4 regions of the Limnobaculum zhutongyuii genome follow, and region 1 is predicted to be linked to each of the others. Evidence: predicted binding sites of a transcription regulator. Region 1 holds the regulator's gene; each other region holds the start of a gene.

Region 1 (7,636 bases):
AAGCACATTCAACAACGCCTTGCTCACCCTGTAATCCGCGCAGCAGTGACAGAGCAAAACGAGCGGCGGCTTGTCCCATTGACAGCGTTGCCGATCCACCACCAGCTTTAGCTTCAACCACTTCGGTACCGGCGTTTTGGATACGTTTAGTCAGTGATTCTATTTCAGCATCGGTAAAGCTTACGCCAGAGATCTGTGATAACAGAGGCAGAATAGTTACCCCAGAGTGACCACCAATAACGGGAACTTCCACATCGCCAGGTAACTTACCTTTCAGATCTGCGACGAAAGTATTAGAACGAATAATGTCCAGAGTAGTGATACCGAACAGTTTATTTTTGTCATAGACACCCGCTTTCTTCAATACTTCTGCCGCGATAGCAACAGTGGTATTGACTGGGTTGGTAATGATACCAATACAGGCTTTTGGACATACCTGAGCTACCTGCTCAATCAGATTACGCACAATACCCGCATTAATATTGAATAAATCAGAGCGATCCATACCTGGTTTACGTGCAACACCTGCAGAAATTAAAACAATATCAGCACCTTGTAGAGCTGGTTTTGCATCTTCACCGCTAAAACCGGTGACTTTAACTGCTGTAGGAATATGACTTAAATCAACAGCAACCCCCGGAGTAACCGGTGCGATATCATAGAGAGATAACTCAGAATTCGCAGGAAGTTGCGTTTTCAGTAACAGGGCTAAAGCCTGACCAATTCCACCGGCTGCGCCAAGAACTGTAATTTTCATTCATTACTCCTTTTGTTTTTGCTTATTTTGATGTGTAACTAAAATGCAACATCAAGCTTAGAGGATCGTGAGCATAATCACCAATCCTTAGATTTAAGATTGAGATATGCTGCAAAGAATAATTAATTAAAAACATTTTGGTCACATAAATCGGGAATTAAAATCATTTTGGTCGTGAGAATCAGCAGTTAAATACATTTTAATCACAACAATACGTAAAGACTTTTGAGTACTTGACCATTTTTATTCATAATACCAGTATTGTTATCCAACTATCGACGGTGCAAGATGCGAAGCCCAACAAAACAAGATGATTTGGTGAAGGCGTTTAAAGCGCTGTTAAAAGAAGAAAAACTCAGTTCTCAGGGCGAAATTGTTCAGGCTTTACAGGATGAAGGCTTTGAGAATATTAATCAGTCTAAAGTCTCCCGAATGCTAACCAAATTTGGCGCAGTACGAATTCGTAACGCTAAAATGGAGATGGTGTACTGCCTGCCAACTGAGCTGGGCGTGCCTACTGCAACCAGCCCGCTAAAAAACCTGATTCTGGATATTGATTACAACGATGCTCTGGTGGTGATCCGCACCAGTCCCGGAGCCGCGCAGCTTCTGGCACGATTACTCGATTCAATCGGTAAATCAGAAGGGATTCTCGGTACTATTGCTGGTGATGACACGATTTTTACTACCCCGGCCAGAGGGTTTAGCGTAGAACAGCTTTACGAAGCCATTCTCGATTTGTTTGAGCAGGAACTCTGATTCCGCTCAAAAAATAAAGGCCTTCCAAAGAAGGCCTTTTTTATACATCAAACCAAGCTACTGGGTATCTTTCTGCTTTTGTTTTAGCCCGGCTAACAGCTTATCGTGAATACCACCAAAGCCGCCGTTACTCATGACCAGAATGTTATCTCCCGGCTGAGCGCTGCGAACAATCATATCTACCAGAGTATCCAAATCACCAGACCAGTGAGCGGGCTGAATACAGGCATCGGTTACATCAGACACCTGCCAGGGAAGATTTGCCGGCTGCAACAAGAAGACTTCATCCGCCCGACCAAATGCCGGAGCCAGTTCATCTTTGCTCACGCCCATCTTCATCGTATTTGAGCGTGGTTCTAACACCGCCAGAATACGAGCAGTTCCGCCAACTTTACTGCGTAGAGCCGTCAGCGTAGCCAGAATGGCCGTTGGGTGGTGAGCAAAATCATCATAAACGGTAACGCCATTAACCTCGCCGCGTAATTCCAGACGACGACGAGCATTAATGAAGTCATTCAGCGCACGGCAAGCGTCCTGAGGTTGAACACCAACATGACGAGCCGCAGCGATAGCCATCAGACCATTTTGCATATTGTGTTCACCAACCAGCGACCAGTTAACTTCACCTACCACCTCGCCATTTAACAGCACCTGATAATGACTTGCATCAGCCGTGAGCTTATTTGCTGCCCATGCTTGTCCTTCACCGGTGGTTTCTAATTCACTCCAGCACCCCATATTAATCACGTGCTTTAAGTTCAGATCGTTTTCTGGCAGTAAAATCTTGCCTTGTCCCGGCACTAAACGCACCAAATGGTGGAACTGTTTCTGGATTGCGCGTAAATCTTCGAAGATATCCGCATGATCAAACTCAAGGTTGTTCAGTACCAGCGTGCGTGGGCAGTAATGAACAAATTTGGAACGCTTATCAAAAAAGGCGCTGTCATATTCATCGGCTTCAATCACAAAAAATGGACTGTCGCCCAGACGAGCAGAGACATCGAAATTTCCCGGCACGCCGCCGATAACAAAACCGGGCTTATAGCCACAGCTTTCTAAAATCCAGGTCGCCATACCAGCGGTAGTCGTTTTACCGTGAGTACCGGCAATGGCCACCACCCAACGGTCGCGCAATACATTGTCATGTAACCACTGAGGTCCGGAAGTGTATGGAATACCCTCTTCCAACACCGTTTCAACGCAAGGATTGCCACGCCCCATGGCATTACCAATAATAACCAGGTCAGGACGAGGATTAAGCTGCGATGGAGAATATCCCTGAATGAGGTCGATACCCTGTTTTTCTAACAGCGTACTCATCGGTGGATAAACGTTAGCATCAGAGCCGGTGACCTGATGTCCGAGGGCACGGGCCAACATGGCAATACCGCCCATGAAAGTGCCACAAATACCAAGAATATGAATATGCATTATATTTCCAGTTTTTGGTGTATCGAGTTAGCTCTCATTCTAACGCCTCAGGTTAGTTATAAGAAGGGGAATAACCTATCAATTTCTTTAACCTTTAGTTAAAATTTCCCCACACATAACACGGATGGCATACCATCGCCATTATACCTTCGGTTGACTCAGGAATCGTTCATGAAAACGTTAGGCGAATTTATCGTCGAGAAGCAACAAGACTTCCCTCACGCTACAGGCGAACTTACTTCACTGCTTTCAGCAATTAAACTAGGCGCCAAAATCATTCACCGTGACATTAACAAAGCGGGCCTGGTTGATATTCTGGGAACAAACGGCGTATCGAACGTACAGGGCGAAGCGCAGATGAAGCTTGATCTGTATGCCAACGAAAAGCTTAAAGCCGCATTAATCGCTCGTGGCGAAGTGGCAGGAATTGCCTCCGAAGAAGAAGATGACATTGTTGTTTTTGAAGGCGAGCGCGCCACTCATGCAAAATATGTTGTCTTAATGGACCCATTGGATGGTTCTTCAAATATCGATGTAAACGTCTCTGTCGGTACCATTTTCTCTATCTACCGTCGCATTACGCCAATCGGTCAACCTATCACTGAAGCTGATTTTTTACAGCCAGGTAACCGTCAGGTTGCTGCAGGTTATGTAGTTTATGGTTCATCAACCATGCTGGTGTATACCACTGGTGTTGGTGTACATGCCTTTACCTACGACTCTTCTATTGGGGTGTTCTGCCTGTCCCATGAAAAAGTTCGTTTCCCAACCAAAGGAAGCATGTACTCCATTAACGAGGGCAACTACATCAAGTTCCCATTAGGCGTTAAGAAATACCTCAAATTCTGTCAGGAACAGGATGAATCTACCGGTCGTCCTTATACCTCCCGGTATATTGGTTCTCTGGTAGCTGACTTTCACCGCAACCTGCTGAAGGGCGGAATTTACCTCTACCCAAGCACCGCATCACATCCAAAAGGCAAACTTCGTTTACTGTACGAATGCAACCCGATGGCTTTTCTGGCGGAACAGGCCGGTGGTCGCGCCAGCGACGGGTTCAGACGTATTCTGGACATTGAGCCTGAAGAGCTTCACCAGCGTATGCCGCTATTTATCGGCACTGAGTCCATGGTTAAAGATGCTGAACGCTTTATGCATAACTACCCGGATGAGTAATGTTTCTCGTCTATAGATAAACAGATGTTAGAAAGGGCAGATATTTCTGCCCTTTTTTATTTATTGCCATTACACAAGAAATTTGATCAATACGACAAATTTTAACATTTAAAATCATATTTATTAACATATTCAAGAATCATCGTCATTTAACGATTAAGATATCAGTATCAATCCTATCATCATTAAAGAGGATGCCATGTTAGAACACCTTCAGTGGATCGATCTGATCGTCATTGGCGTTGGACTAACCATAGCCTATATCATATTCGGCATTACCGGTTTTGGTACTGCTCTGATTGCCAGTCCGTTACTGGCCTTCTTTATTCCGGTAGATAAAATCGTTCCTCTGTTAGCCCTGCTGGATTGCTCTGCTGCTATCACCAATGTCATGCGTGACAGAAAAAGTGCCGTGATGAGTGAAATTAAACGGCTGGTTCCTTTAATGATTATCGGTAGCCTGCTGGGAGCAGCCATTTTGCTCTATACCAATCCGGACAACTTACTGATCTATCTGGCGATATTTGTTATTGCTTATGCGCTTTACTCCCTGAGCGGTTTTAAACCTAATACGCAATTTACTGTCAAAGCTTCAGTACCATTTGGTTTCATTGGCGGTATTTTCAGCGCCCTGTTTGGCAGCGGCGGATTTATTTATGCCATTTACCTGTCAGGACGGATTTCTGATAAGAATGATATTCGGGTTACTCAAAGCACGTTGATTGGACTAAGCACTTTCACTCGCATCCTGATATTTCTGGCTGCTGGCGTCTATACTGACTGGTCATTCCTTTCTATGGCATTGGCCCTGTTCCCCGCCATGATTATTGGCGTATTTATTGGCCGCCGCATCACGCTGGCACTTTCCAGAGAAAGCTTTCTACGTATCATTAATCTAGTGATTCTGGTTTCAGGTATCAGTTTGCTGATTCGTGCGGTTATTTAATGATGAGTATAAAAATTGGCGGGTTATCATTGTTTACATTTATAAAACATTTATAATAATTCTGGTTTACAATTCTCTGAGGCTGGGTAATGAATAACATCATCAATAAAAGCATTGTCGCGCTGATTTCTATCTGTGCATTATCCGGTATCGGTGGTGTGGCGCTTGCAGGTCTGATTATCTATACCCACTCCATTTCCTGATAGCACCACTTCGTTTCTGACACCAGAGAGTAATTGTACTCTGGCTGCTTCCTCGTTTGTATAAATCCCCTGCCCGCAATGTTTTAACTTATCTGTTTGATTACTCTTTAATTAAAAGCAATCTTGTCAAAAATTGAAGATTCCGCTCCAGAGTCGGCTATAATAGGCGCCAACTGTAACCAACTTTATTTGAGTAAAAGGAAATAGAGATGAGCCTTAATTTAGTCCCGGCAGGAAAAGACCTTCCGGAAGATATCTATGTTGTTATTGAAATCCCAGCCAATGCCGATCCAATCAAATACGAAGTAGACAAAGAGACTGGTGCTATTTTTGTTGACCGTTTTATGTCAACCGCCATGTTCTACCCGTGCAACTATGGCTACATTAACCACACATTATCTTTGGATGGGGATCCGGTTGACGTTTTAGTCCCAACGCCTTATCCACTGCTGCCAGGCTCTGTTATCCGTTGCCGTCCGGTTGGCGTACTGAAGATGACCGATGAGTCAGGCGAAGACGCGAAGTTAGTTGCCGTTCCTCACACTAAGCTAAGCAAAGAATACGATCACATCAAAGATGTTAACGATTTACCTGAGCTGCTGCGTGCACAAATCACTCACTTCTTTGAACACTATAAAGATTTAGAAAAAGGCAAATGGGTGAAAGTTGACGGTTGGGATAACGCCGCCGCCGCTAAAGCTGAAATCATGGCCTCTTTCGAACGCGCTAAGAAGTAATTTCGCTGTTGATGATCGTAAAAAGAGCGCTAATTAGCGCTCTTTTTTATGGTGATATACCTTAGTAATGAATATTACCCAACATGATTTTACTCATCATGTTTACGGTGAACCCAGTCACCGCTATCAATACGCGTTAACCCTTCAACAGAATGTAAATACAGATACATCCATGCACTTCCATAAGGCGTTTGTACCAGCTCTCGCTTGTAGTCCCGCGTATCGTTTTTCAGTTCATCAAGCTCAGCCAGAATGGATGAATCAATGCGATAAACTTCGCAGTCGATCTCTCCCTCTCCTTTAATCACGGCAGGGTAGTGCCCTAAATCATACAGCTCATAGCCAGCAATGCGATATTCACCAAGCCACTGGGCGTTTGTCATCCAGTGACTATTACCCTGACCCCGTCGTAAACTACCATAAACAATAATTCGCATAATCAAAACTCAAACTGATAGAGCAAATCCAACGCCTGATCGAGACCAGACACCGCTTCAAGATACAATTTTGGCATCAGTCGATAGCGTAAAGTTAATGTTGCCAGTGAGTCAAAGATCCCTACACCATATTTTACCTGTAAGCCCGGCATAATATAGCCACTCACCACAACAGAAGAACTATCGCCAACACCCTGCGTATCCAGTGATAAATTTTTAACACCAAAAGCTTCGCCGATCTGTCCAACCAGCTTACCGCTCTTGGCAACGCCTATTCCAATCAGCATTGAGGTCATCATATCACTGTCACCACCACCGCTGTCCAGCCCCTGCCCTCTGAGCAGGTAAGATAGCGCTTGTTCCTGTGACATTGCCGGATCCGAGAAAATCTCTACTTTCGGTTCACTGGCAAGCCCGGTGACGCGAACCCCGGCGGTAACATCATTTTCTGTCGCATCCGGATTTCGTATGGCCTCCAGATTCAGCATTGGCTGATCGGCAGCTCCGGCAAACAAAATTTGGCCTTTACGAATCACTAAATCCTGTCCATAAGCGCGGAAAGAGCCATCCGGAATATTAACCTGACCGTTTAAGCCCAATCCTTTTTTATCCTGAGCGACTTTTAAATCACCCTGTAAACGCGCTTTTAAACCAAATGCGTTAATCGAGACGTTATTGCCGATATGAATAACTAAATTACTGTTAATCGGTATTGATGCTGTCTTGGTTTCAATCGGTTTTAGCTGGTTGTCCAACATCACTTCATCAGAAGAAATACCCGTGGCACTTTCAGGGATCTCCTCTACCGTGATTCTGGCCCAGGGTACGCCAACAGAACCATTTAACGTCAACAATTGAGGTGTTGCCTCAAAAACAATATCAGGAGAAACATCCAGCATCACTGTTGGTGGCATAGAAATGCGAATCCGGTCGCCTTTTGCCGTAATTGAAGCTCTCCACGCATCAATTTGACGCCAGTCTGCGTTCCCCCCAAGATTCAATGAACCTTTCTCGGTCTGAATAAGTCCGGTTAATTCAGAACTGGTACCATTGAAGTTCAGGGCAATACGGCCATCTTTCACCGTCAAAGGAACCATCTGGGTATTCAATTTCAATTGATCAAGTACCAGAGGGCCAGAAATTCTTGGATTTTGTGCATTACCAGACAGGCTTAAATTAGCATTCAGCAC
Region 2 (7,636 bases), 470 kb from region 1:
CCGTACTGGACAAGTATTTTTCACCCACTGCAGATGTGATTAACTGGCAAAAGGTCGCGGCAGCGGTTGCGGTAACTCGTCAGGTGTCGATTATTTCTGGCGGACCGGGCACCGGGAAAACTACCACCGTGGCAAGATTACTGGCGGTGCTGTTGCAGCTTTCCGGGGATAAACGCTTACGTATTGCGCTGGCGGCACCGACGGGGAAAGCCGCAGCACGGCTAACCGAGTCGTTAGGGCAAGCTATTCAGGGATTACCATTGGCAGATAGCTGGCGTCAACAGATGCCCACCGAGGCCTCTACTCTCCATCGTTTATTGGGGGTTCAGTCTCATAGCCGCCGTTTACGTTACCACAAAGATAATCCGCTACACCTTGATGTGCTGATCGTGGATGAGGCTTCAATGGTTGACTTACCCATGATGGCTCGTTTGATCGAGGCTTTGCCGGAGCATGCTCGTCTGATTTTGCTTGGCGATCGGGACCAGTTGGCTTCTGTTGAGGCGGGCGCAGTTTTAGGTGATATCTGCCGATTTGCAGAACAAGGCTACAGTCGGCAGCGCGCCGCTGAGCTATCAAACCTGACCGGTTTTGATATTTCTCCCGTAGATTTACCGCAGGCGGTAGCCGTTAGAGACAACTTATGTCTTTTGAAAAAGAGTTATCGTTTCCACCAACACTCAGGCATTGGTCAACTGGCGTTAGCGGTTAATCAGGGTGAGGGAAGAGCTGCCATTAGCTGCTTTAGTCAGGACTATAGCGATTTAGGATGGTTTTCGGTTAAAACGCCGGAAGATTATCTCTATCTATTGGAAGTATGTGTTGATGGTTATCGGGATTATCTCAGCCAGATTAAATCTGGACAGCCTAGGGATATTCTGGCGCGATTTAACCAGTTCCGTTTGCTGTGTGCATTACGTAATGGACCTTTTGGCGTTGAAGGCCTAAATATTCGTATTGAACAAGCTTTGCAGGCCAAGCGTTTGATTAGCAAATCAAGCGATAGTGCAGGACTCTGGTATTCAGGCCGCCCGGTGATGATTAATCGAAATGATAGCTCGCTGGGTTTGTATAACGGAGATATTGGTATTGCGTTAATGACATCGGAGGGGGGGATGAGAGTTTATTTCCAATTGTCTGATGGTTCGTTAAAAGCGATACAACCAAGTCGTTTACCTGATTGTGAAACGGCTTATGTGATGACAGTACATAAATCTCAGGGCTCGGAGTTTGACCATACGGTGTTGGTATTGCCGGATACCTTTACGCCTTTGCTAAGTCGGGAGTTGGTATATACCGCAATTACCCGGGCGCGTCAGAAACTAACGCTGTTTGCCAATGAGAATATTCTATTGTCAGCTGTTGCTACCCCAACAGAACGCCATAGCGGACTGGCAGAACGTTTACAGGGTGATGATTTAACCGTGCTGTAAGAGAAAAAATAGTCATGGCCGGTGTTGGCCGGCCATGAGTCAATATTATTGAATTGCGGTATTAATTTCGTCAATTTGCAGGCTTAAATTCTCCAACCCGCCGCCGGACAGATACCATAAGTCAGGCTTGAGATAGACAATCTTGCCTTTACGAAACGCGTTAGTTTGCTTAATTTTGTCATCTTCCATCAGACTACGATCCATTTTGCCTTCACCAATGGCTTCATTGCGGTCGACAATAAAGATGATGTCAGGATTTTTTTCCAGTAAATAATCTGGAGTACCGGACTGACGTTCTTCACCCAGATTGGTATCCGCTTTTTTAACCCCAAGCACCTGATGAATAATGGTGGCGTAGCCATTGGTGGCAGAAGCGGAAAGTTTGCCATTGTAGTGCACCAATACGATAGCACTTTGACCAGAGGCTTCGGCTTTCTTTCTGGATTCGGCAATTTTCTTATCCAGCACGGCTAAGCCGTTTTCTGCCTGTTCAGTTTTGCCAAAGATTTGTCCAAGGGTCAGGACATTTTTCTTAAATGAGTCCAGATAGAGTTTGTTATTGATGCTTAAGTTTAGGGTGGGTGCAACTTCGCTTAACGATTCGTAAGATTTCCCCTGACGGCCGGTGATAATAATCAATTCAGGATTTAATGGTTTAATGGCTTCAAGGTCTGGCTGCTTCATATTGCCAGCATTGATAATGCTATCGTTGGCATACTTTGACAAATAAGCCGGGATGCTTTTGGTTGGCAGAGCGCGAACTGAAGTTACACCTAACGCGTCTAAAGTATCCAGTGTACCAAAATCAAATGTGACCACATTATTTGGATTTTTATGCACTTCGGTCGTTCCCTGTGGATGGTCGACCTTAACAGTATTCGTTTCTGGTTCAGCGGTTGGTTGCGACTGCGTTTGGGTGGTTGCTGGCGTTATCGCATCACTGGTTGCTGATTTCTGGTCACAGCCTGCCAGCGTGGTCAGCAGCGTAGTCGCAGCCAACAGAGAGAAGATTTTTTTCATTATATAACCTTTCTATTCGTCAGGATAATCAGAGGGATAGCTTTATTGCTATGCAGAGTGTACCTGATATGAATGTGTGGCATCAATGTAAATGAGTATTATTATCAAATGAGTATTCAGTTAACGATGTCTGAAGTGTAGTTGATACAGGCTGAAGATGGGAAACAGGCCTTTTCTGCCGGGGACGGGGACGGTATTTTTTATCGCTTTTATGCCCGGAATGTTTACTGAAATTTAAAGAGATAAGTTCGCCCACAATCTGAAAAACATTACCGGATGGCCTGAGGCCATCCGGTAAAATCCAGAAAGGTTACTAAAACTTAAACCGGCGTAACTAAAATTTTAGACCGCCGCTGGTAATTGTATAAAGCCTGCTTTTTCATTGGCAGAACATCGATGTCCGCTGGCATAAATCCACGTTCCTGGAACCAGTGAATACTGTGGGTTGTGAGTACAAACAGCTTCTCCAGCCCCATCAGGCGTGCTTGTCCGCTGATTTTCTCCAGCAGTATTTCACCGCGTAATGAACTGCGGTAGTTGGGATGAACGGCAACGCAGGCCATTTCACCAATTTTTTCTTCCGGGAAAGGATAGAGAGCCGCGCAGGCGATGGTCATATTATCTCGTTCGATGATGGTGAATTTATCAATTTCCATCTCCAACTGCTCTCTTGAACGGCGAACCAGAATGCCCTGTTGTTCCAGAGGGCGAATCAGCTCCAGGATACCGCCAATATCGCGAATGGTTGCCCGACGTACCTGTTCCGCACTCTCCATAACGATTTGCGTACCGATACCATCGCGGGAGAATAGCTCTTGCAATAGCGCTCCGCTTTCCTGATAGCTAATCAAATGGCAGCGACGAACCCCACTGCGGCAGGCTTTGATTGCACCACGCAGAAAGCGTACCGTACCGGAGTTGTAATCACCCTGAGCTTCATGCTGATCCAGATAGGTCTGTGCATCGTTAGGAAACAGTTCAGGCAGAATATTTCCCTTTTCGTCTTCTACCCCTTGGGAAGAACAGAAACCAATCATTTTCTCCGCTTTCAGCTTGATAGCCAGTTGAGTTGCTACCTCTTCTGAAGTGAGATTAAAACTCTCGCCGGTAACAGAAACCGCCACTGGCCCTAACAGGACGATCGCTCCGCTGCTTAACTGGCGTTGAATAGCTTCTTCATCAATCCGGCGTATACGTCCGCTATGGCAGTAGTCGATGCCATCATCCACCCCCAAAGGCTGGGAGATTACGAAATTACCGCTGACGACGTTGATATGAGCACCCTGCAATGGAGTATTATTCAGACTCATGGAGAGGCGGGCGGTGATATCCAGCTGAAGACGACCGGCGGCTTGCTTTACCAGCTCCAGCGATTCAGCGTCAGTTACCCGGGTGTGTTTGTGGTAAACCGAGGGCTTATTGTGTACCGCCAGGTTGGCATCGATTTGTGGACGAGCGCCATAGACCACCACCAGTTGAATACCCAGACTATGAAGTAAGCCTATATCACTGATGATATTGCCGAAATTATCATGCTCAATGGCCTCGCCACCTAACATGATGACAAAGGTCTTGCCCCGGTGGGCATTAATATAAGGAACCGAATGGCGAAAGCCTTCAACCAATTCAGTGCTGCGTTCCTTCATGATTAACCTCTATTGCATAATAATTCGTAATTTTTGTATTTTTATTCTATTTGAGGTGTTCTGGCAAGTAGAAAATTTATTCAAAAGTGATTTAGTGAGGGATTATTCAATAGACGAACTGAATAAAATTGATTAGTCTTCGGCGCGTTTAAGCATTATGTGCTTATTTTCACGTATTTTCATATCAAAGTTATGCTCACAAGCAGATAACACGCATGTAAAACGTGACAGCACAGCTTCACTTCGGTAGAGTTTTACGCCAGCTTTATTTTATCGGTACAACCGTCGTTTGTTTTATTTCGGAGAATCATGTCTAGCTCTAAGCCCAATTATTTACGCCGCCGTTTGTTGCAGGGAGCCGCTGCGACGTGGTTATTGAGTGTAAGTGGCGTTGGCATTGCTGCCTCTGCGGCCAGCATTGTTGCGGTGCGCGTATGGCCTTCTTCGACCTATACGCGAGTTACGCTGGAGTCAACGATTCCGTTAAAGTACAAGCAGTTTGCTTTATCCAATCCGAATCGTTTGGTGATTGATATTGAGAATGTCCATTTAAACAGTGTGCTAAAAGCGGTCTCTGGTCAGGTACAAAATAACGATCCTTATCTGAAACTGGCGCGAGTAGGGCAACATGATCCCAATACTGTTCGTCTTGTACTGGAATTAAAGCAAAATATTAATCCTAATCTGTTTACCTTAAAGCCGATTGCTGAATTTAAAAACCGTCTGGTGGTTGATCTGTATCCGGCTAACGGCGGCTCTTCAGAACCTGACGATCCGCTGCTGGCGCTGTTGAAAGAGTACAATCTGGGCGAGTTGGAAAAAGAGCAGCCGACTTCATCTCCACAGGCTGGAAAGGCGGGGCGTGACCGTCCTCTGGTTATCATGCTCGATCCGGGACATGGTGGCGAGGATCCGGGCGCTATTGGCAAGCGTGGCACCAAAGAGAAGAATATTGTTCTGCAAATTGCACGCCGTTTACGTACCCTGATCCAGAAAGAGCCGGGGATGAAGGTATATATGACCCGCAATGAAGACGTGTTTATACCTTTAAAAGTACGGGTAGCTAAAGCCAGAGCGCAAAAGGCAGATTTGTTTATCTCTATTCATGCGGATGCTTTTACTAACCGTTCAGCTAATGGCTCTTCGGTGTTTGCTTTGTCTACCAAGGGAGCAACCAGCAGCGCGGCTAAGTATCTGGCACAAACTCAGAACGAAGCGGATCAGATCGGTGGGGTGAGTAAAAGTGGTGACCGTTACCTTGACCACACAATTTTCGATCTGGTGCAAACCGCTACTATCAATAGCAGCCTTAAATTTGGTAAAGAAGTACTGACGCGTATGGGGCGGGTAAACAAGCTGCATAAGAATAAAATTGAACAGGCCGGATTTGCGGTACTTAAAGCGCCGGATATTCCCTCTATTCTGATTGAGACTGCGTTTATTTCCAATCTGGAAGAGGAGCGCAAGTTGAAAACGGCAAAATTCCAACAGCAGATCGCTGAATCCGTTTTTGCCGGTATTAAGGCCTATTTTGCAACGATAAAATATTAATCAACGATTAGCAGGCGAGCACCGGTTTTGGTATAGGATTGATGCGCTTCGGCATTGTCACCAACCTGATAGCTTACCCCCGGTGTTAGTACGAACTTACGTCCATCATCAAGCGTCGTTTCCAGCTCACCTTCCAGACAGAACAGCACGTGCCCTTTGCTACACCAGTGATCAGCAAGATATTCTGCAGAATACTCAACCAGCCGAACACGAATTTTATTTTGTTCTTCACCGAAAAAGCGGGTTTGCCACCAGGCAGTGCCTGTCTCACCCTGATGTTCAGTTTTTTCTACATTACTCCAGTCTGTCAGACTAAAAGCAAATGGGGACATTTTCATCAATAAGTTACCCGTATAAACAACCAAAATTCTAACTGACTGAATTTAAGCGTAGCACAGGAAAATAGCGATAAAGCTGATAAGAAAATAAATGCTGGAAGGGAGTAGGAGATTAATGATTCGGATTGGTTGTGGGGGCCAGATTTGAACTGACGACCTTCGGGTTATGAGCCCGACGAGCTACCGGGCTGCTCCACCCCGCGTCCGAAAAAGACTTGATACTACAATAGAACTCATTTCTGTTTTAATACGCTAGCACGAAATATATCGGATTGGTTGCGGGGGCCAGATTTGAACTGACGACCTTCGGGTTATGAGCCCGACGAGCTACCGGGCTGCTCCACCCCGCGTCCGAATAAGACTTGATGCTACAACAGAAGATGTTTCTGCCTTAATACCTTGGCATAGTATTAAGTTGGTTGCGGGGGCCAGATTTGAACTGACGACCTTCGGGTTATGAGCCCGACGAGCTACCAGGCTGCTCCACCCCGCGTCCGTAGGAGGCGCATAATACTCTCTGTGGTTCAGGTTGCAAGCTATTTTTCTTTAAAATAACAAAATAGTAGGTTTGAATTTTACGATTGATTAACTTTTCATCATTTCGTTATCGTTACTTTTTTTATAAGCGCTTTCCTTTATACTGGAGGCTTTGGTATTGTTCCACAGCAACAGATCAGCGGTTAATCAAAGGTAGGCGGCGATATAATGAAAGGACGTTGGGTAAAATTTATACTGGGTGGTGTCGTTATTGCGTTACTTGCAGGATGTGAGTCACGGCCGACCGATCGTGGACAACAATATAAAGACGGTAAGCTGAGTCATACATTTGGTTTAGTCAATAACCCAAATGCTAAAAACAAACCGGTTAACGGTAAAGATTTTGCTCAACAGGTTTATGAAATTAGTCAGGTTTCTCCGTCGCTGTATAACAAACACCGTGATACCTATCAGGCAATTTTTCAGTGGATGGTCTCTGGCGCAGAAGGCCCTCAGCTATCCCAGTTCAAGCTTGGCGCTTATCAAATGGAAGGGGTGGATAACTACGGAAACGTTCAGTTTACCGGCTATTACACGCCAGTGATTCATGCCCGTCACACCCGTCAGGGCGAGTTTAAATACCCTCTGTATGCGATGCCAAAGAAAAGTAAGAATATGCGTCGTTTACCCGATCGTGCAGGCATTTACGCCGGTGCGCTCGATGGCTTAAATCTGGAGTTAGCTTATAGCAATTCATTAGTGGATAACTTCATGATGGAAGTGCAGGGCAGCGCCTATGTTGACTTTGGTGATGGCACGCCTCTGGTATTCTTTGCCTATTCTGGTAAAAACGGACGTGCTTATAACAGTATTGGTAAAGTGCTGATTGACCGTAATGAAGTGCCGCGTGAAGAGATGTCCATGCAGGCTATCAAACGTTGGACAGAACAACATAGTGAAGCAGAAGTCAGAGAATTGCTGGAGCAAAATCCTTCCTTTGTGTTCTTTAAACCACGACATTCTGCGCCGGTGAAAGGAGCCAGTGCGGTTCCATTGATCGCCAAGGCGTCAGTGGCTTCAGATAAAACATTGATTCCGCCGGGCACCACCATTCTGGCTGAGGTTCCTTTACTGGATAATAATGGTAAGTTTACCGGTAAGTATGAAATGC
Region 3 (7,636 bases), 1.9 Mb from region 1:
ATCATCGGTAACTGAAATGACCTTTAGGTAAAAATGACAAATAGCACTAAACATTAGTTGCTTAGCCTGGCTGGCGTAAATAGGAATGGCAAAGCTAAGCTGAACTTTGCCATTCGGATTTTACAGAACCAGTTGAATTTCCGGCGGAGGAGGAGGGAGGGTACTTTGTGTGTTTGCAATCCCTGCACTACTGCTACCAATGGAAACGCTTGCCGATACCCATTTGAAAAAGCTGGAAAAGGCTGTGGAATCTAATGTATCGAGAGAAACCACCTGATCGGTTAGCTGGGTCAAGTATTCATGCTTGGCTTTAGGCCCTGCGGCACAGGCAATAATTGAACCAAAAGGACGTTTCTTGATTTCACCAATCGCCTGAGTGTAAGCATAAGCATCCGATGGACTACCGTCGGTCATCAGGAACACCAGCGGTCGCCAGTCGCCTTTTTGATCTTCGGTTGAACGCTTAACGTCACGGTCTACCAGTTCAATCAGTAATTCAAGGCCTGCGCCCATAAAAGTTCCACCGGCACTGGGTACTTCAATGTCAGTAAACTGAAAGTTCTCCAGTGCGGTCAGTGGGATATGCTCTCTGGCTTCATTATCAAAGGTGATAATTGAAATATGTACGCTTTCTAATGCATAGGGATCTTGCTTAAGCGCATTGAGCATGGCCTGAATGCCAACATTAACTGAATGAATAGGCTCCCCACGCATTGAGCCCGATGTATCCAGCAAAATATAGACGGGTAGCCTTCTCATTAAACGTAGTCCTTCAGGTGTGATACGAAGCTATCTGAAGGTGATGGTTCACCAATAGCGTTAAGTTTCCAACCGCTGTCTTCTCTGACTAATTCCGCAAACAGCATTGAGCACTGGTTTGCATATTCAGCACCACCGGACAGGTTGAAACGTGCCATTTCGACATTTTTGGCATCAACCGCACGAATATAGGCGTTTTTCACTTTTCCAAAGTTCTGTTTTAATTCCTGACCTTTGTAGATCTGTACGATAAATACAATCTTGGCGTATTCCGGGCTCAGAGTGTTTAATTTAGCAATGATTTGCTCATCATCACCGTCGCCTTCGCCGGTACGGTTATCGCCGGTTAACCAGATTTGGCCTGACTTATGTTTCTGGCTGTTAAAGAAAACAATGTCGCCATTAACTAATGTCGGGCGACCATTAGTTTGGTTACCCAGATCTCTGACTTTGCCATTCTCATCACATAAGAAGGCGGCAACATCTAAATCGTAATCTTCGCTTTTCTTACTCATCAGACTACCAAAGAAGCCTTTTTTCTCTTCGTTGATATCCCAACCTAAACCAATAGTTACTGAAGATAAATCAAACTCATTTTTCTTTAAACTAACGCCTTGTCCTTTGCTTAAACTAACAGCCATAATTTCTCCTTAATTTTAATTCCGTTAAAGTACAACGTTAACTTCTGGTGGTGGTGGAGGTAAATCATCCAGGCCGGTAACTTCTTTTTGCCCTGAATCAACTTTTTGACTACCGACTGAAATACTGGCAGATACCCATTTGAAGAAGGCTTTGATGGAGTTGGAATCTGCGGTATCAAGTTGGAGTACCACTTCAGTCACTTCCTGTAGCACTGAAGTGTCTGCATGTTGACCTGCGGCACAGGCAACAACCACGCCGGTACGTGCTTTCTTAAAGTCAGCCAGACCTTTACGCCAGTCATCGGTTGGTGCGCCGTCGGTCATGATAAATACCAGCGGGCGCCAGTCACCTTTAATTTCTGCCGTGGTTTTTTGTACTTCTTTCTCAATGCTGCTGGCCAGTAGTGATAAGGCTTCGCCGAAGGCGGTTGTGCCGGTCGCTACTAAATCAGGGGATTTAAAGTTCAGCAGTTCAGTGAGAGGGATAACTTGTCGGGCAGATGAATCAAAGGTGATAACAGACAGATAGGCAGTTTCTAATGCATAGGGATCCTGTCGTAGGGTTGATAACAGGGTTTGAACACCATTTTTTACTGCTTCAATGGGTTCTCCGGTCATCGAACCAGAAGTGTCCAGCATCAGGTAAATCGGAAGTCTTCTCATGAGTATCCTTACTGAATATAACGATAAGTTTTATCAAGTGATGCCAAGATATTAATTGATTTCATCAGTAACGCAACCACTGATCTTAAACCTGTGGTAAATGTTGATGGGTATGAACCGGCGAGGCTTTTTGAGGTAAAAAAGTGAGCTAAGAACAGGAATTGATAATTTATATAACAAATTGATTTATATTAACTTAATCTAAATGCAACTAAATTAGTTTTAGTTGAAATAATAACGGGCGAATAAAGCAGTTTGTTATTTTATTCGCCCGGCTTGACTGGCGGTTAAAGCATTTCCAGAGGTTTTTTCCTCGATGGCGGTGGGAACGCCGCATCCAGCGTAACGTAATCCTCATGCTCCAGATGAATACTTAAACTACCAATATTCTCTATCATATGTTCAACGCTGGAAGCTTTAGGAATGGTAATAATATTATGATCGCGTAATACCCAGGCCAGTGCAATTTGCGCCGGTGTAGCATGGTGGCGCTTTGCCACTTCGATCAGAGCAGGGTGCTCCAGCAGACGGGCCTGTTCAATGGGAGAATAGGCCATAACTGGCATACTATTACTACGACACCATGGCAGCAAGTCGTACTCAATTCCCCGGCGGGAGAGGTTATACAACACCTGATTAGTGGCAATTCGCTCATTGTCCACAATGGTCATCAGCTCTTCCAGATCGTCAACATCGAAGTTGCTGACGCCCCATTGACCGATTTTCCCTTGTTCTACCAGATCTTCCAAAGCGTTAACGGTCTCTTCCAGTGGAATATGGCCTCGCCAGTGCAACAAATAGAGGTCAATGTATTCCGTGCCCAGGCGCTTTAAACTACCTTCACAGGCGGCAATCGTTCCCTGAGCACTGGCATTACCGGGAAGCACTTTACTTACCAGAAACACGTCATCGCGACAGCCCTTAATTGCCGCTCCGACTACTCGTTCGGCACCACCATCAGCATACATCTCTGCAGTATCAATCAGTGACAAACCCGTTCAATACCATGACGCAGGGTTTGAACTTCGCGTTGAATATCGGAGCCGCGCTCCCCCATAAACCAGGTACCCTGACCAAATACCGGGACATCGTCCCCGCTAGGCAAAGTGATATAACGCATGTGCTGTCTGGCCATGCAATCAACCTCCTGTTAATGAAAATTAATGGCGTGTTCCGTTATCATCCTCATCCACAGGATATTCGCCGTCGTCCTCATCATCATCGCTACCGTTAGGATCTTCGAAATAGGTGCCCCAACCGTCGTAATTGATGTTGTAGCGATCCGCAAGCTTAATAAGCTGTTCAACTTGTTTATCAATGATATCAGCGTTGAGAGAAACTTCACTGATCACATCACAACAAAGAACGATTAAGCCATCTTCTACTTCTAATTCTTCCGGCTCGGTCACTTCATAGCCGAGTTTAAACGCTTCTACTGCTGCTTTTTCCAGCGTATCGAAATCTTCTGCGGAAAGGTGATGTTCGATAGCGTACAGTGCATCAGGATCGCTGCCATCTTCCAGCAGCTCTTCGATAATCAGGCGGGTCTCTTCGCGTTGTTCTTCCAGCAGGATACTTAGTTCGTCGTTAGCCATGATATTTTTCCCATTAGGATGGTTAGTTAGCGGTATTCTCACATAGTGCAACCGGTAGCTCCACAGGAAAGAGAAAGTTTTCTGTATTATCAGGTTGATTGTGAATATTAATTCATATAAATTGATTTTTAATTCAATTAGTCAGATATCTTCTATTTTATTAAGCTCAGGGAGACAGCCCAATGCCTCAGTTCTATCAGCGTCATCTGCTTCGGTTACTTGATTTTAGCCCAAATGAAATTGCCGCATTGCTGGCTTTATCCGCCAAACTCAAAAAAGATAAAAAAAGTGGAACTGAGCAGCCGTTATTAAACGGTAAGAATATTGCCTTAATTTTTGAGAAAGATTCCACCCGCACACGCTGTGCTTTTGAGGTAGCCGCTTTCGATCAGGGAGCGAGAGTCACTTATCTTGGCCCGAGCGGTAGTCAGATTGGGCATAAAGAGTCTATTAAAGATACCGCCCGGGTATTAGGGCGTATGTATGACGGTATCCAATATCGTGGTTTTGGTCAGAAAATTGTTGAAACACTGGCTGAATTCTCTGGCGTTCCGGTATGGAATGGCCTGACAGATGAATTTCATCCCACTCAGATTTTAGCTGACCTGTTAACTATGCAGGAACACTCACCGCAAAAATCCCTGTCTCAGATTAAGTTCGCCTACTTAGGGGACGCTCGCAACAATATGGGAAATTCGCTGCTGGAAGGGGCTGCACTGATGGGAATGGATATCCGTCTGGTGGCACCAAAAGCCTGCTGGCCGCAAGAATCTTTGGTGGAGAGCTGTCAGGCCATCGCTAAAAAGACCGGAGCCCGTATCACCCTGACGGAAAACGTCGCTCAGGGAGTTGAAGGGGTTGATTACCTGTATACCGATGTTTGGGTGTCGATGGGCGAGCCAAAAGAGGTGTGGAAAGAGCGTATTGCTTTACTTAAGCCTTATCAGGTTAATCAGGCCATGATTGAGTTAACCCACAATCCACAGGTGAAGTTTCTGCACTGCCTGCCTGCGTTTCATGACGATCAAACGGTCATGGGCAAACAGATGGCGGAACAGTATGGATTGCATGGCGGTATGGAAGTTACTGACGAGGTGTTTGAATCGGTGCACAGCGTAGTGTTTGATCAGGCGGAGAACCGGATGCATACCATTAAGGCAGTGATGGTGGCGACGTTGGTATACACATATTAGTCTTTTTAGTAAAACTGATAATAAATTAATTTTGAGAAAGTTATTTAGGTCAAGGATGTTATCCCTTGACCTTTTCTATTTGAGCACTGGAATTCAGCCGACAACTGAGAGAGGGTAGCACGCCAAACATGGATGTTTGGCGAGGCACTGCTTCGCCGGACAAAATTGCAGGAGCAATTTTGAACAGCACAACGTGCTGGCCCCGTAGGGGTGAGCCTCATGGATGAGGCGAATAAACGGAATCAGTGCCGGTGCGTAAGCCCGAGTGAAGGCGGAGGGAAGTCGCCGTCAGGCGGCCTAGATTCGGGTGCGAAGGCGCGGAGGTGCAGGAGGCGCTCGCCTAAGCGCCTCCTGCTCGGCCACTGGCACAGTTGGCTATTTGAACACGATACTGTTAGTGGACGAAATTTACTCAAAACTCAATTTAATATGGCATCACTAAAATTACGATCACGCCATATCATGCCAATCGTCAACCAAACAGGGCGATTCTGTATTGATGACTTTACAGCGCGCTCACCAACATTTTAACCACAGCCTTACGGACATGAGCCGGTTTGCCAACGGCGCACAGGGGTTTGTGTACTTCGCCCGGGTAGAAGACGATAAAGTCACCTTCCTGCATAATCATCTGTTTTTCCTGTTCGCCAGAAGGCAAAAAAGCGATGTCTTTATCTGCCAGCCAGTTATCGGTAGGTGTGCCAGCTGGCAAGTTACTGAATACCATACCTTCTTCACCTTTCAGTACGATTTGAATATCCAGATAGCGTTCATGATACTCAGCACGACGGTTTTGCAGTTCATCGGTGCTATCGTTGGAAATCAGTACAAATACATTATTGCCATCGATGTCATGTTTACCTAATGGCGTATCGTCGGTGATGTTGCTTTTAATGTATTCGATAGCCTGTTTCAGCTTGGCTGGCAGGTAAGGGACAAGCGCTAAATGATGGATGTTTCCGGTAATCATAGTTATTCCTTTTGAAAAATGAAATGCTGTTTCATATTCTATTATGTCCGGGGAATAAGCAAAGTATTTTATTGTCAATAGTGGACGCTTATCACATTAGTATGTTGTGTTGAATAGTTAAGAATTATTGGATTTACTTTCTTTGTTTCACGGCTTATGGTGCATCTTTCTGTAAGCGCCTTATAATGACCGGCGTGATTGATCTCAATATGAAAAAAACGACACTTATAAACTAAGGAGAATTCATGTCCCACATTATTAATACTGACAAAGCACCAGCGGCAATTGGTCCGTACGTACAGGGCGTAGATTTAGGCAGTATGATTATCACTTCTGGTCAACTTCCTATCGATCCTAAAACAGGTGCATTTCCTGAGGATGTAGCCGCTCAGGCTCGTCAGTCTTTAGAAAACGTAAAAGCGATTGTTGAAGCTGCGGGTCTGAAAGTGGCTGATATTGTAAAAACCACCGTATTCGTTAAAGATTTAAATGATTTCGGCACGGTTAATGCGGCGTATGAAGCCTTCTTTAAAGAGAATAACGCACCATCATTCCCGGCACGTTCTTGTGTAGAAGTGGCCCGTTTACCAAAAGATGCAAAAATAGAAATCGAAGTGATTGCCGTTCGTCGCTAATACTCATCGATAATGACATCACCGGTAAGATTCTTTGGCTATCAGAATCCTACCGGTTTAAATCCCTCGGGCAATAATTCCTCAATGAGACAGTCCTGTTGGCGTGTCTGCCGGAAATTTTACACCGGTAAGCGCGCGTATCTCAGTCAGAATACGAGAGGTACTGCGTGAGACCGGAATGCCGGCATGGTCAATACACTGCCGTTCAATGAGTCCGGCAAAGACGGTTGCTTCATAGAACATGGTGTTTTCGTGCTGTGGCAGGGAAATGTCCTCTGACGGACCGCCCCGTGGGGTAAAGATAATTTTCTGACACTCAGATATTTTCTCGATTATCAAAGTACCGTCTTCTCCCTGTATTTCACTGGGAATATCAGAATTACTTACCTTGGAATGGAACAGAACCACATCAAAATAACCGTAGTTCATCCAAACCGTTCCGTGTCCATCTACTCCGGAATCCAGCAATCCTGCACTGGCATCCAGTCCTTTCGGTTCACCAAACAGGCTGATAGCACTGGCCAGACAGTAGTAACCAATATCCATGATTGAGCCGTTGGAAAACGCAGGATTAAAGGTATTAGGGTTCTCACCGTCCAGATAACGTTGGTAGCGGGAAGAGTACTGGCAGTAGTTAATAAATACTTTACGCACTTTACCAATACGCAGCAGCATCTGTTGTAGCAGAATAAAGTTAGGTAACCAGGCGGTTTTAAACCCTTCAAACAGCACCACCTGATGTTTATTGGCACAGGCAATCAGGGTTTCTACTTCCTGAATATGTGAAGCCAAAGGCTTTTCGCACATTACATGTTTATGGTGCTGTAGCATGAGTAGTGCTTGTGAATAGTGAAGAGAGTTAGGGCTGGCGATGTATACCGCATCAATCTCCTGGCTTTCGGCCAACGCCTGAAGGTCGTCAAACAGCAGCGTTACCTGATTAGGTTCAGCAAAGGCGCGAGCACTTTCCAACGAACGAGAATATACCGCAGTGAGTTTCAGCTTTCCGGTAGCATGTGCAGCGTCAATAAAGCGTTGAGTAATCCAGTTGGTTCCAATAACAGCAAATCGAATCATAACGAGCCCCATTTAGCGGAGGGTTAAGTTTATCCCGCAATCTGGCGACGACAATGACTGGTGATGAAGATAAAAGCCAGATTCAGGGGGAAAGGTTCGAATT
Region 4 (7,636 bases), 260 kb from region 1:
GTTCCTGCCAGTGCGCCAGTAATGGTACCGATTTGATCTTCAGGCGTAACGCGCAGACCATTGCGACGAATCACCGGCAGAGTCAGTTTTTTCATCAGCTCATCAACCAGACAGCCGCCGCCGTGTACAATCACCAGTTGACGCTGATGTTTTTGCTTGTACGTTGCCAGGGCCACAAACAGACGTTCCATCGCTTCATCACTGTCCAGCAACGCACCGCCAAGTTTAATAATTAATGGATTCATCCTTCTTCTCCCTAGAGTAAGGACTGGGTTTCATTGAAGCCAAAGCGTAAATTCATACACTGTACGGCCTGAGCAGCGGCACCTTTCAGCAGATTATCTTCCGCCGACACCACGATAATATGTTGACCATCAACGGCAAAACCGATATCGCAAAACGGCTGACCAATCACCGATTTTAGCGCTGGCATCCCTTTTTCATAGACCCGGACTAACGGTTTATTGTGATAAGCATTGTAAAAAGCCGTTTTAATCTGTTCTTCACCCACACCTGGCTTTAAACGGCAGGTAATGGTTGCCAGAATCCCACGAGGAAAATTGCCAAGGTGAGGGGTAAAAATCACCGGAATACCCAAATGCGCAGCAATTTCTGGCTGATGGCGATGAGTGAACACGCCATAAGGTTGCAGGCTGACTTCGCAAAAACTGGTCGTCATACTGGCCTTACGCCCTGCTCCGCTAACGCCGCTAATCGCGTTGATCACCGGCCATTGTTGCTCGTCCAATAATCCGGCTTCAACCAATGGCTTAAGCGCTAACTGCGATGCAGTAGGATAACAACCGGCAACCGCCACCAACTGCGCCTGCTTAAGCTTTTCTGTTTGCCATTCCGCCAGACCATAAACAGCCTGTTTCAGCCAGTCGCCGTGTTGATGAGCAAACCCGTAATAACGCGTATAAAACTCAGGCGAGTCGACCCGAAAAGCGCCTGATAAATCAAACACCACGCAACCCGCAGCTAAAAACTGCGGTGCAAGATCGTGACTGACTTCATGAGCCGTGGCCAGAAACACCACATCGACGCCTTTTGCCGCTTCAGCTACATTAGTTAATGGTTGAAGCGGCAAATCCACTAAACCTTTCAACTGTGGATGCAGATCTGAAAATATTTTTCCCGCATCAGCACTCTGCGCTGATACCATCAATCCTTTGATATGTATCTCAGGATGACGGCGTAAGTACGCTGCCAGTTCTGCACCGGTATAACCACTTGCGCCGACGATAAGTGTCTCAAGCATAAAATAGACCTGTTTAGTTGCGTACAAGGTTTGGAAACAACGGTACGCTTACGGTAATGTGGACGAATATTGCTTAAGGTACGAAATTCTGTTCCCTTAGACAATCCCTTATTGTATTTTTATGCAAAATAAATGAATTTATATTGAATTAACCCGCAAAACAGGCCGTGAATTGTGAATAAAACATTACCCTCTTTTATCGAGTTGTACAGTAAGTTGATTGCCACGCCAAGCATTAGTGCTACCGATGCGGCGTTGGATCAGAGCAATGAGACACTGATTAACCTGCTGGCAGAATGGTTCACTACGCTGGGATTTAAGGTTGAAGTACAGCCCGTTCCCGATACCCGCAATAAATTTAACCTGCTGGCATCACTGGGTTCAGGATCTGGCGGACTGTTGTTAACGGGGCATACGGATACCGTTCCCTTTGATGACGGGCGCTGGACACGCGATCCGTTCACCCTGACCGAACATGACAACAAGTTATATGGTTTGGGAACTGCTGATATGAAAGGCTTCTTCGCTTTCATTCTGGATGCCTTAAGAGATATGGACAGCAGCAAGCTCACTAAACCACTGTATGTACTGGCTACAGCGGATGAAGAGACCTCAATGGCGGGTGCTCGTTACTTCTCCTCCACCAGTCATCTGAAACCGGACTGCGCCATTATTGGGGAACCCACCTCACTCCAGCCGGTACGAGCTCATAAAGGTCATATTGCGGAAGCTATTCGCATTACCGGTCAGTCCGGCCATTCCAGCGATCCATCGCGCGGTATTAACGCAATTGAACTGATGCATGATGCTATCGGTCATTTGATGGTACTGAGAGATTCACTCAAAGAGCGCTATCACCACCCGGCCTTTGCTATTCCATACCCAACCATGAACTTTGGTCATGTTCACGGTGGAGATGCCCCAAACCGTATCTGCGCCTGCTGTGAACTGCATATGGACATTCGCCCATTACCGGGCCTTACTCTGAATGATTTAGATGAACTGGTCCATCAGGCACTGGAACCGGTCAGCAGCCGCTGGCCGGGCCGGGTAACCATTGAGCACCTGCACAGCCCTATTCCCGGTTACGAATGCGCCGCTGACAATGCGCTGGTACAAGTAGTAGAGAAGCTGGTAGGTACCCCGGCCGAAGTGGTTAACTACTGTACCGAAGCACCTTTCCTGCAGCAAATGTGCCCAACGCTGGTACTGGGTCCCGGCTCTATCGATCAGGCGCATCAGCCCGATGAATTTCTCGCCACCTCTTTCATTCAACCAACCCGCCAGCTTTTGACCCAGGTTATTCACCACTTCTGCGCGGAAAAATAGTACACCATTAATCTTACATACCACCCCGACTTATTCGGGGTGGTTGGTTTCTTGTATGGTACGAAAGTAGATTTTTTTGTTGAAATTTTCCGGTTATAAGAAATGCTTAAAGGATTCAACAAAATTATGTACATACCCAAATTGTGTGATACAACTCTAACTTTAGTAGCCATAAAAATAACGCGACAACACAACATCATCTTCATGTTTTGACTAACCCGGCAGGAGACCTATGAACGAACAATATTCCGCGATGCGAAGTAATGTCAGTATGCTTGGCACCCTTCTAGGCGATACCATTAAAGACGCTTTAGGTGAAGAAATCCTCGATCGGGTGGAAAGCATCCGTAAGCTGTCAAAATCGTCCCGCGCCGGTAATGAGACTAACCGTCAGGCGTTACTCTCTACGCTACAGAACCTGTCTAACGACCAGCTATTGCCCGTTGCCAGAGCGTTTAACCAATTTCTCAACTTTGCCAATACCGCCGAGCAGTACCACAGCATTTCTTCTCGCGGTGAGGCGGCAAATAATCCCGCAGTATTTGCAGATCTATTCAATAAATTAAGACAGCAAAACATTACCGATGAAGCGGTCAGTAAGGCCGTCGATCAGCTATCTATTGAGCTGGTACTTACTGCGCATCCAACGGAAATTGCGCGTCGTACAATGATCCATAAACTGATTGAGGTGAATAACTGCCTGAGTCAGTTAGATCATAACGACCTGGCCGACTATGAACGGGATCAAATCATGCGTCGCCTGCGTCAGTTGGTTGCCCAGTCATGGCATACCGATGAGATCCGTAAGATTCGTCCAACTCCGGTTGATGAAGCTAAATGGGGCTTCGCCGTTGTAGAAAATAGCCTGTGGGAAGGTGTACCTGCGTTTATGCGCGAGTTTAACGATCAGCTGGTTGATGCCCTTGGTTACAACCTGCCGGTTGAAGCTGTGCCGGTGCGTTTTACCTCCTGGATGGGTGGCGACCGCGATGGTAACCCAAACGTTACCGCCAAAATTACTGAACACGTGATGATATACGGTCGTTGGAAAGCGGCAGAACTGTTCCTGAAAGATATTCAGGTACTGGTTTCTGAGTTATCGATGTCTGACTGTACCCCGGAACTACGGGCTATGGCCGGCGGCGATGAGGTTCAGGAACCTTATCGTGAGCTGATGAAGAAGCTACGTACCCAGTTAATGAGTACGCATAGTTATCTGAGCGCCCGCCTGAACGGTGAACGCGTCAATTGCCCGGATGATATGTTGGTTGATAATCAACAGCTTTGGGAGCCGCTCTATGCCTGTTATCAATCTCTGCAAGCCTGCGGCATGGGTATTATTGCCAATGGGCAACTGCTGGATACCCTGCGCCGTATTGGCTGCTTTGGCCTGCCGCTGGTACGTATTGATATTCGTCAGGAGAGCACTCGCCACAGCGATGTTCTGGCAGAGCTCACTAAATATCTTGAGTTAGGCGATTACGACGAGTGGACAGAAAAAGAGAAGCAGCAGTTCCTGATTAGTGAACTGCAGTCAAAAAGACCATTGTTCCCGCGTGACTGGCAGCCAAGTGCTGAAACTCAGGAAGTACTTGATACCTGTAAAGTCGTCGCTAAAGCGCCACAAGGTTCTATTGCTGCTTATGTTATCTCTATGGCTCGTACACCGTCTGACGTTCTGGCCGTACATCTGCTGTTAAAAGAGATGGGCTGTACTTTTGCTTTGCCGGTCTGCCCGCTATTCGAAACGCTGGAAGATTTAAATAACGCCAATGATGTCATGACCCAGTTACTGAATATCGACTGGTATCGCAATTTTATTGGCGGCAAGCAGATGATCATGATTGGTTATTCTGACTCTTCGAAAGATGCTGGCGTGCTGGCAGCCTCATGGGCGCAATATTACGCTCAGGAAGCGCTAATCAAAACCTGTGAACAGGCAGGCGTAGACTTAACGCTATTCCATGGACGTGGCGGTACTATTGGTCGTGGAGGTGCTCCGGCTCACGATGCGCTGCTGTCTCAGCCTCCGGGCTCGTTAAAAGGCGGCCTGCGTGTTACGGAACAGGGCGAAATGATCCGCTTTAAGTTTGGTTTGCCGGAGATTACGCTAGCCAGTCTGGCAAGCTATGCCAGTGCCATCCTCGAAGCTAATCTGCTACCACCGCCAAATCCGAAGCAGGAATGGCGTGACATTATGGATGAGCTGTCGGAGTTCTCCTGTAAACAGTATCGCGATATCGTACGCGAAGAACCGGACTTTGTTCCTTACTTCCGCGCTGCCACACCTGAACTGGAATTAAGTAAGCTACCTCTGGGTTCTCGCCCGGCAAAACGTAAGCCTAATGGTGGAGTAGAAAGCCTGCGAGCCATTCCATGGATTTTCGCCTGGACGCAAAACCGTCTGATGCTGCCAGCCTGGCTGGGTGCCGGTGCAGCGTTACAGCATGCGATTAAAAACGGTAAACAACAGCAGCTGGCAGAGATGTATCGCGACTGGCCGTTCTTCAATACCCGTATCAATATGTTAGAAATGGTTTACGCCAAAGCGGACCTGTGGCTGGCAGAATATTATGACCAGCGTCTGGTGGATAAAAAACTTTGGACGTTAGGTAGTAAGTTACGTAGCCAATTGGCGGAGGATATCAGCGTTATTCTCAAGCTGTCCAACGATCAGAAACTGATGGAAAAACTGCCGTGGATCGCTGAATCAATCGCCTTGCGTAACGTATATACCGATCCATTAAACGTCCTGCAGGCCGAGCTGCTTTATCGTTCGCGCCAGCAAGAAACTCCGGATCCAAGGGTAGAACAAGCCCTGATGGTTACTATTGCCGGAATTGCGGCAGGAATGAGAAATACCGGATAATAAAACTCTTCGGTCTTTATCCCAATAAATTGGTACATTATTGGGATAATTTACCGAAAAATATCGTCAAAAAAATAGCGCCAGACTTCAGGCGCTATTTTTTTATGATGGATTTAGTTCTTTATACTTTTCAGTACATGCCGCCTTCCATAAAGTTCCGGCTAAATTATCGTCTGTTTCACCAATAGTCCATTGCCCCGGTAAATTTAAACTGTATGCAGGCTCACCAGTGGCATATTCTGTCGTATATAAAACTGGTGGAAATAAAGAAAATTTATTTTTTATTGAGCAATCAAACAGAAATATTGATTTGGATGAACCAATCTCTTTTCCGCCGACTTCTTTCGGCTCTTCATAGTGCTGAATATAATAAAAATAGGATAAAACCGGATTATCATTATAAGTATGATTAACTTTTGATAAATAAATATCTCTCTCACCATCACTGTTTAAGAAAGTCAGTTCCTGCTCATCAAAATTATCATTCGCACAACCTGCGGTTATTAATGCAACCGAAAATACCAATAGTTTTATCAGTTTATTTTTCATTAATAACCGCCCTTAAGTCTGGTCTGATATTCAATAGATCTTCTGCCGTAACCGTTCCCTGAATAGAACAGAGTACATTTGTCTTTCCATTAACCTCTTCCAGCACCAGAAGCTTTTCCATCGTCGATGGTGCCGGAGCAACACCATCGGTTGCGCCAAGGTTTATTTGCCATGAGCCATCACCAACGCCCTTTATCAATGGGTTATGTTGAAAAAGTCCTCTGGATTTCTTAAGTTCAATATATTGACTTAATGTTTCATGGGCAGTGGCGAAATCTTCTTCCAGCTGAAATCCCCAAAAATAATACTCGCCATATTTATCCAGATTAACATATTGATTTAGGTATTTGACTATCGTTACGCCGCTGTCTTGCAAACGATTAATGTCAACACTAACATCTTTCGCTGTCTTTATATTATTGGTATTACTGACAGAAATAATTTTCTTTAATTCTTTCTTTTTATTCATCTGATTAAAAAACGTTGAATCACAAAGCGAAAGTGACTCAATTAACGTTTTTGCCTGTGTCGTAGATGATAAAAAGAAAATAATCAACGACAAGAATATCTTTATTCTCATTCAACTCTCCTTAGTGAAAAAGAAAATATCATATATCGATATATTAATAGCTCGCTTGAAAATAGAGTAAACAACATAAGCCATTATTCCCTTTTTTAAGGGAATAATGGCTGGAGCAAATTAACATACCACTCAGATAATTTCTAATAGATACTAAGAACAACTGAAAAGAGAAGGATATAAATAAGTCTTAAACTGGTCTTACTCCCAGCGTATGACAAATTGCATAACTCAGTTCCGCCCGATTCAAAGTATAAAAATGAAAATCTTTCACTCCTTCGCGGCTCAGAATCTTCACCATATCCATAGCAATAGAAGCACCGACGAATTTACGGGTTTCAGGGTCATCATCCAGACCAGAGAACATTTGACTCATCCACTGTGGAACACGCACGTTAGTCATGGTGGCAAAGCGCTGTAGTTGTTTAAAATTGGATACTGGCAAAATCCCCGGCACAATTTCCACGTCAATCCCTGTTGCTACACAACGGTCGCGGAAACGCAGATAGCTTTCTACATCAAAAAAGAATTGGGTAATTGCCCGGTTAGCACCTGCATCAATCTTCTTTTTCAGATTAATTAAGTCAGCCTGTGCGCTTTTTGCCTCAGGATGTACTTCCGGGTAGGCCGCAACGGAAATATCAAAATCACCAACGCTTTTCAGCAACTCAACCAGATCGGACGCATACATATTCGGTTTACCACCACCGGCAGGTAAATCACCGCGTAATGCCACAATGCTGCGAATGCCGCTATCCCAGTAATCTTTAGCAATTTCTCTTAGTTGCTCTGGGGTAGCATCGATACAGGTCAGGTGAGGCGCCGCGTCCAGACCGGTTTTGTCTTTAATGCCTTTAATGATGCTGTGGGTTCGATCACGCTCGCCAGAATTTGCACCGTAGGTCACAGACACAAACTTAGGCTTTAAATTCTTCAGGCGATCGATGGATTGCCAAAGGGTCTGCTCCATTTCCACATTGCTTGGCGGAAAGAATTCAAAAGAGACGTTAATCTGGCCGTTAATCTCTGCCAGGCTCTGATTCAGCGC

The links. The regulator ArgR, encoded in region 1, controls arginine synthesis, uptake and breakdown. The targets are predictions, from matches to a motif close to ANTGAATAAAAATACANT.
Region 2: the regulator ArgR is predicted to act here: its motif matches at 4,132-4,149, upstream of argA (amino-acid N-acetyltransferase).
Region 3: the regulator ArgR is predicted to act here: its motif matches at 3,779-3,796, upstream of argF (ornithine carbamoyltransferase).
Region 4: the regulator ArgR is predicted to act here: its motif matches at 1,372-1,389, upstream of argC (N-acetyl-gamma-glutamyl-phosphate reductase).

Annotation. Positions count from the first base shown of each region.
Region 1 is NZ_CP034752.1:492,054-499,689, reverse strand. Features, by position in the region: gene mdh (malate dehydrogenase) at 1-757, opposite strand, end outside; gene argR (transcriptional regulator ArgR) at 1,046-1,516, shown strand; gene mpl (UDP-N-acetylmuramate:L-alanyl-gamma-D-glutamyl-meso-diaminopimelate ligase) at 1,574-2,947, opposite strand; gene fbp (class 1 fructose-bisphosphatase) at 3,119-4,123, shown strand; gene EKN56_RS01820 (sulfite exporter TauE/SafE family protein) at 4,323-5,069, shown strand; gene ppa (inorganic diphosphatase) at 5,482-6,009, shown strand; gene EKN56_RS01810 (gamma-glutamylcyclotransferase family protein) at 6,099-6,446, opposite strand; gene tamB (autotransporter assembly complex protein TamB) at 6,449-7,636, opposite strand, start outside.
Region 2 is NZ_CP034752.1:960,099-967,734, forward strand. Features, by position in the region: gene recD (exodeoxyribonuclease V subunit alpha) at 1-1,433, shown strand, start outside; gene EKN56_RS03885 (siderophore ABC transporter substrate-binding protein) at 1,479-2,453, opposite strand; gene argA (amino-acid N-acetyltransferase) at 2,774-4,102, opposite strand; gene amiC (N-acetylmuramoyl-L-alanine amidase AmiC) at 4,409-5,650, shown strand; gene EKN56_RS03900 (DHCW motif cupin fold protein) at 5,647-5,988, opposite strand; tRNA gene EKN56_RS03905 (tRNA-Met) at 6,115-6,191, opposite strand; tRNA gene EKN56_RS03910 (tRNA-Met) at 6,262-6,338, opposite strand; tRNA gene EKN56_RS03915 (tRNA-Met) at 6,405-6,481, opposite strand; gene mltA (murein transglycosylase A) at 6,694-7,636, shown strand, end outside.
Region 3 is NZ_CP034752.1:3,211,434-3,219,069, reverse strand. Features, by position in the region: gene EKN56_RS14490 (vWA domain-containing protein) at 121-759, opposite strand; gene EKN56_RS14485 (TerD family protein) at 759-1,400, opposite strand; gene EKN56_RS14480 (vWA domain-containing protein) at 1,425-2,063, opposite strand; partial or broken gene EKN56_RS14475 (aldo/keto reductase) at 2,351-3,183, opposite strand; gene rraB (ribonuclease E inhibitor RraB) at 3,224-3,658, opposite strand; gene argF (ornithine carbamoyltransferase) at 3,841-4,851, shown strand; gene EKN56_RS14460 (YhcH/YjgK/YiaL family protein) at 5,357-5,821, opposite strand; gene ridA (2-iminobutanoate/2-iminopropanoate deaminase) at 6,067-6,456, shown strand; gene EKN56_RS14450 (Gfo/Idh/MocA family protein) at 6,538-7,533, opposite strand.
Region 4 is NZ_CP034752.1:234,079-241,714, reverse strand. Features, by position in the region: gene argB (acetylglutamate kinase) at 1-245, opposite strand, end outside; gene argC (N-acetyl-gamma-glutamyl-phosphate reductase) at 257-1,261, opposite strand; gene argE (acetylornithine deacetylase) at 1,436-2,590, shown strand; gene ppc (phosphoenolpyruvate carboxylase) at 2,823-5,459, shown strand; gene EKN56_RS00705 (surface-adhesin E family protein) at 5,562-6,008, opposite strand; gene EKN56_RS00700 (hypothetical protein) at 5,998-6,588, opposite strand; gene metF (methylenetetrahydrofolate reductase) at 6,779-7,636, opposite strand, start outside.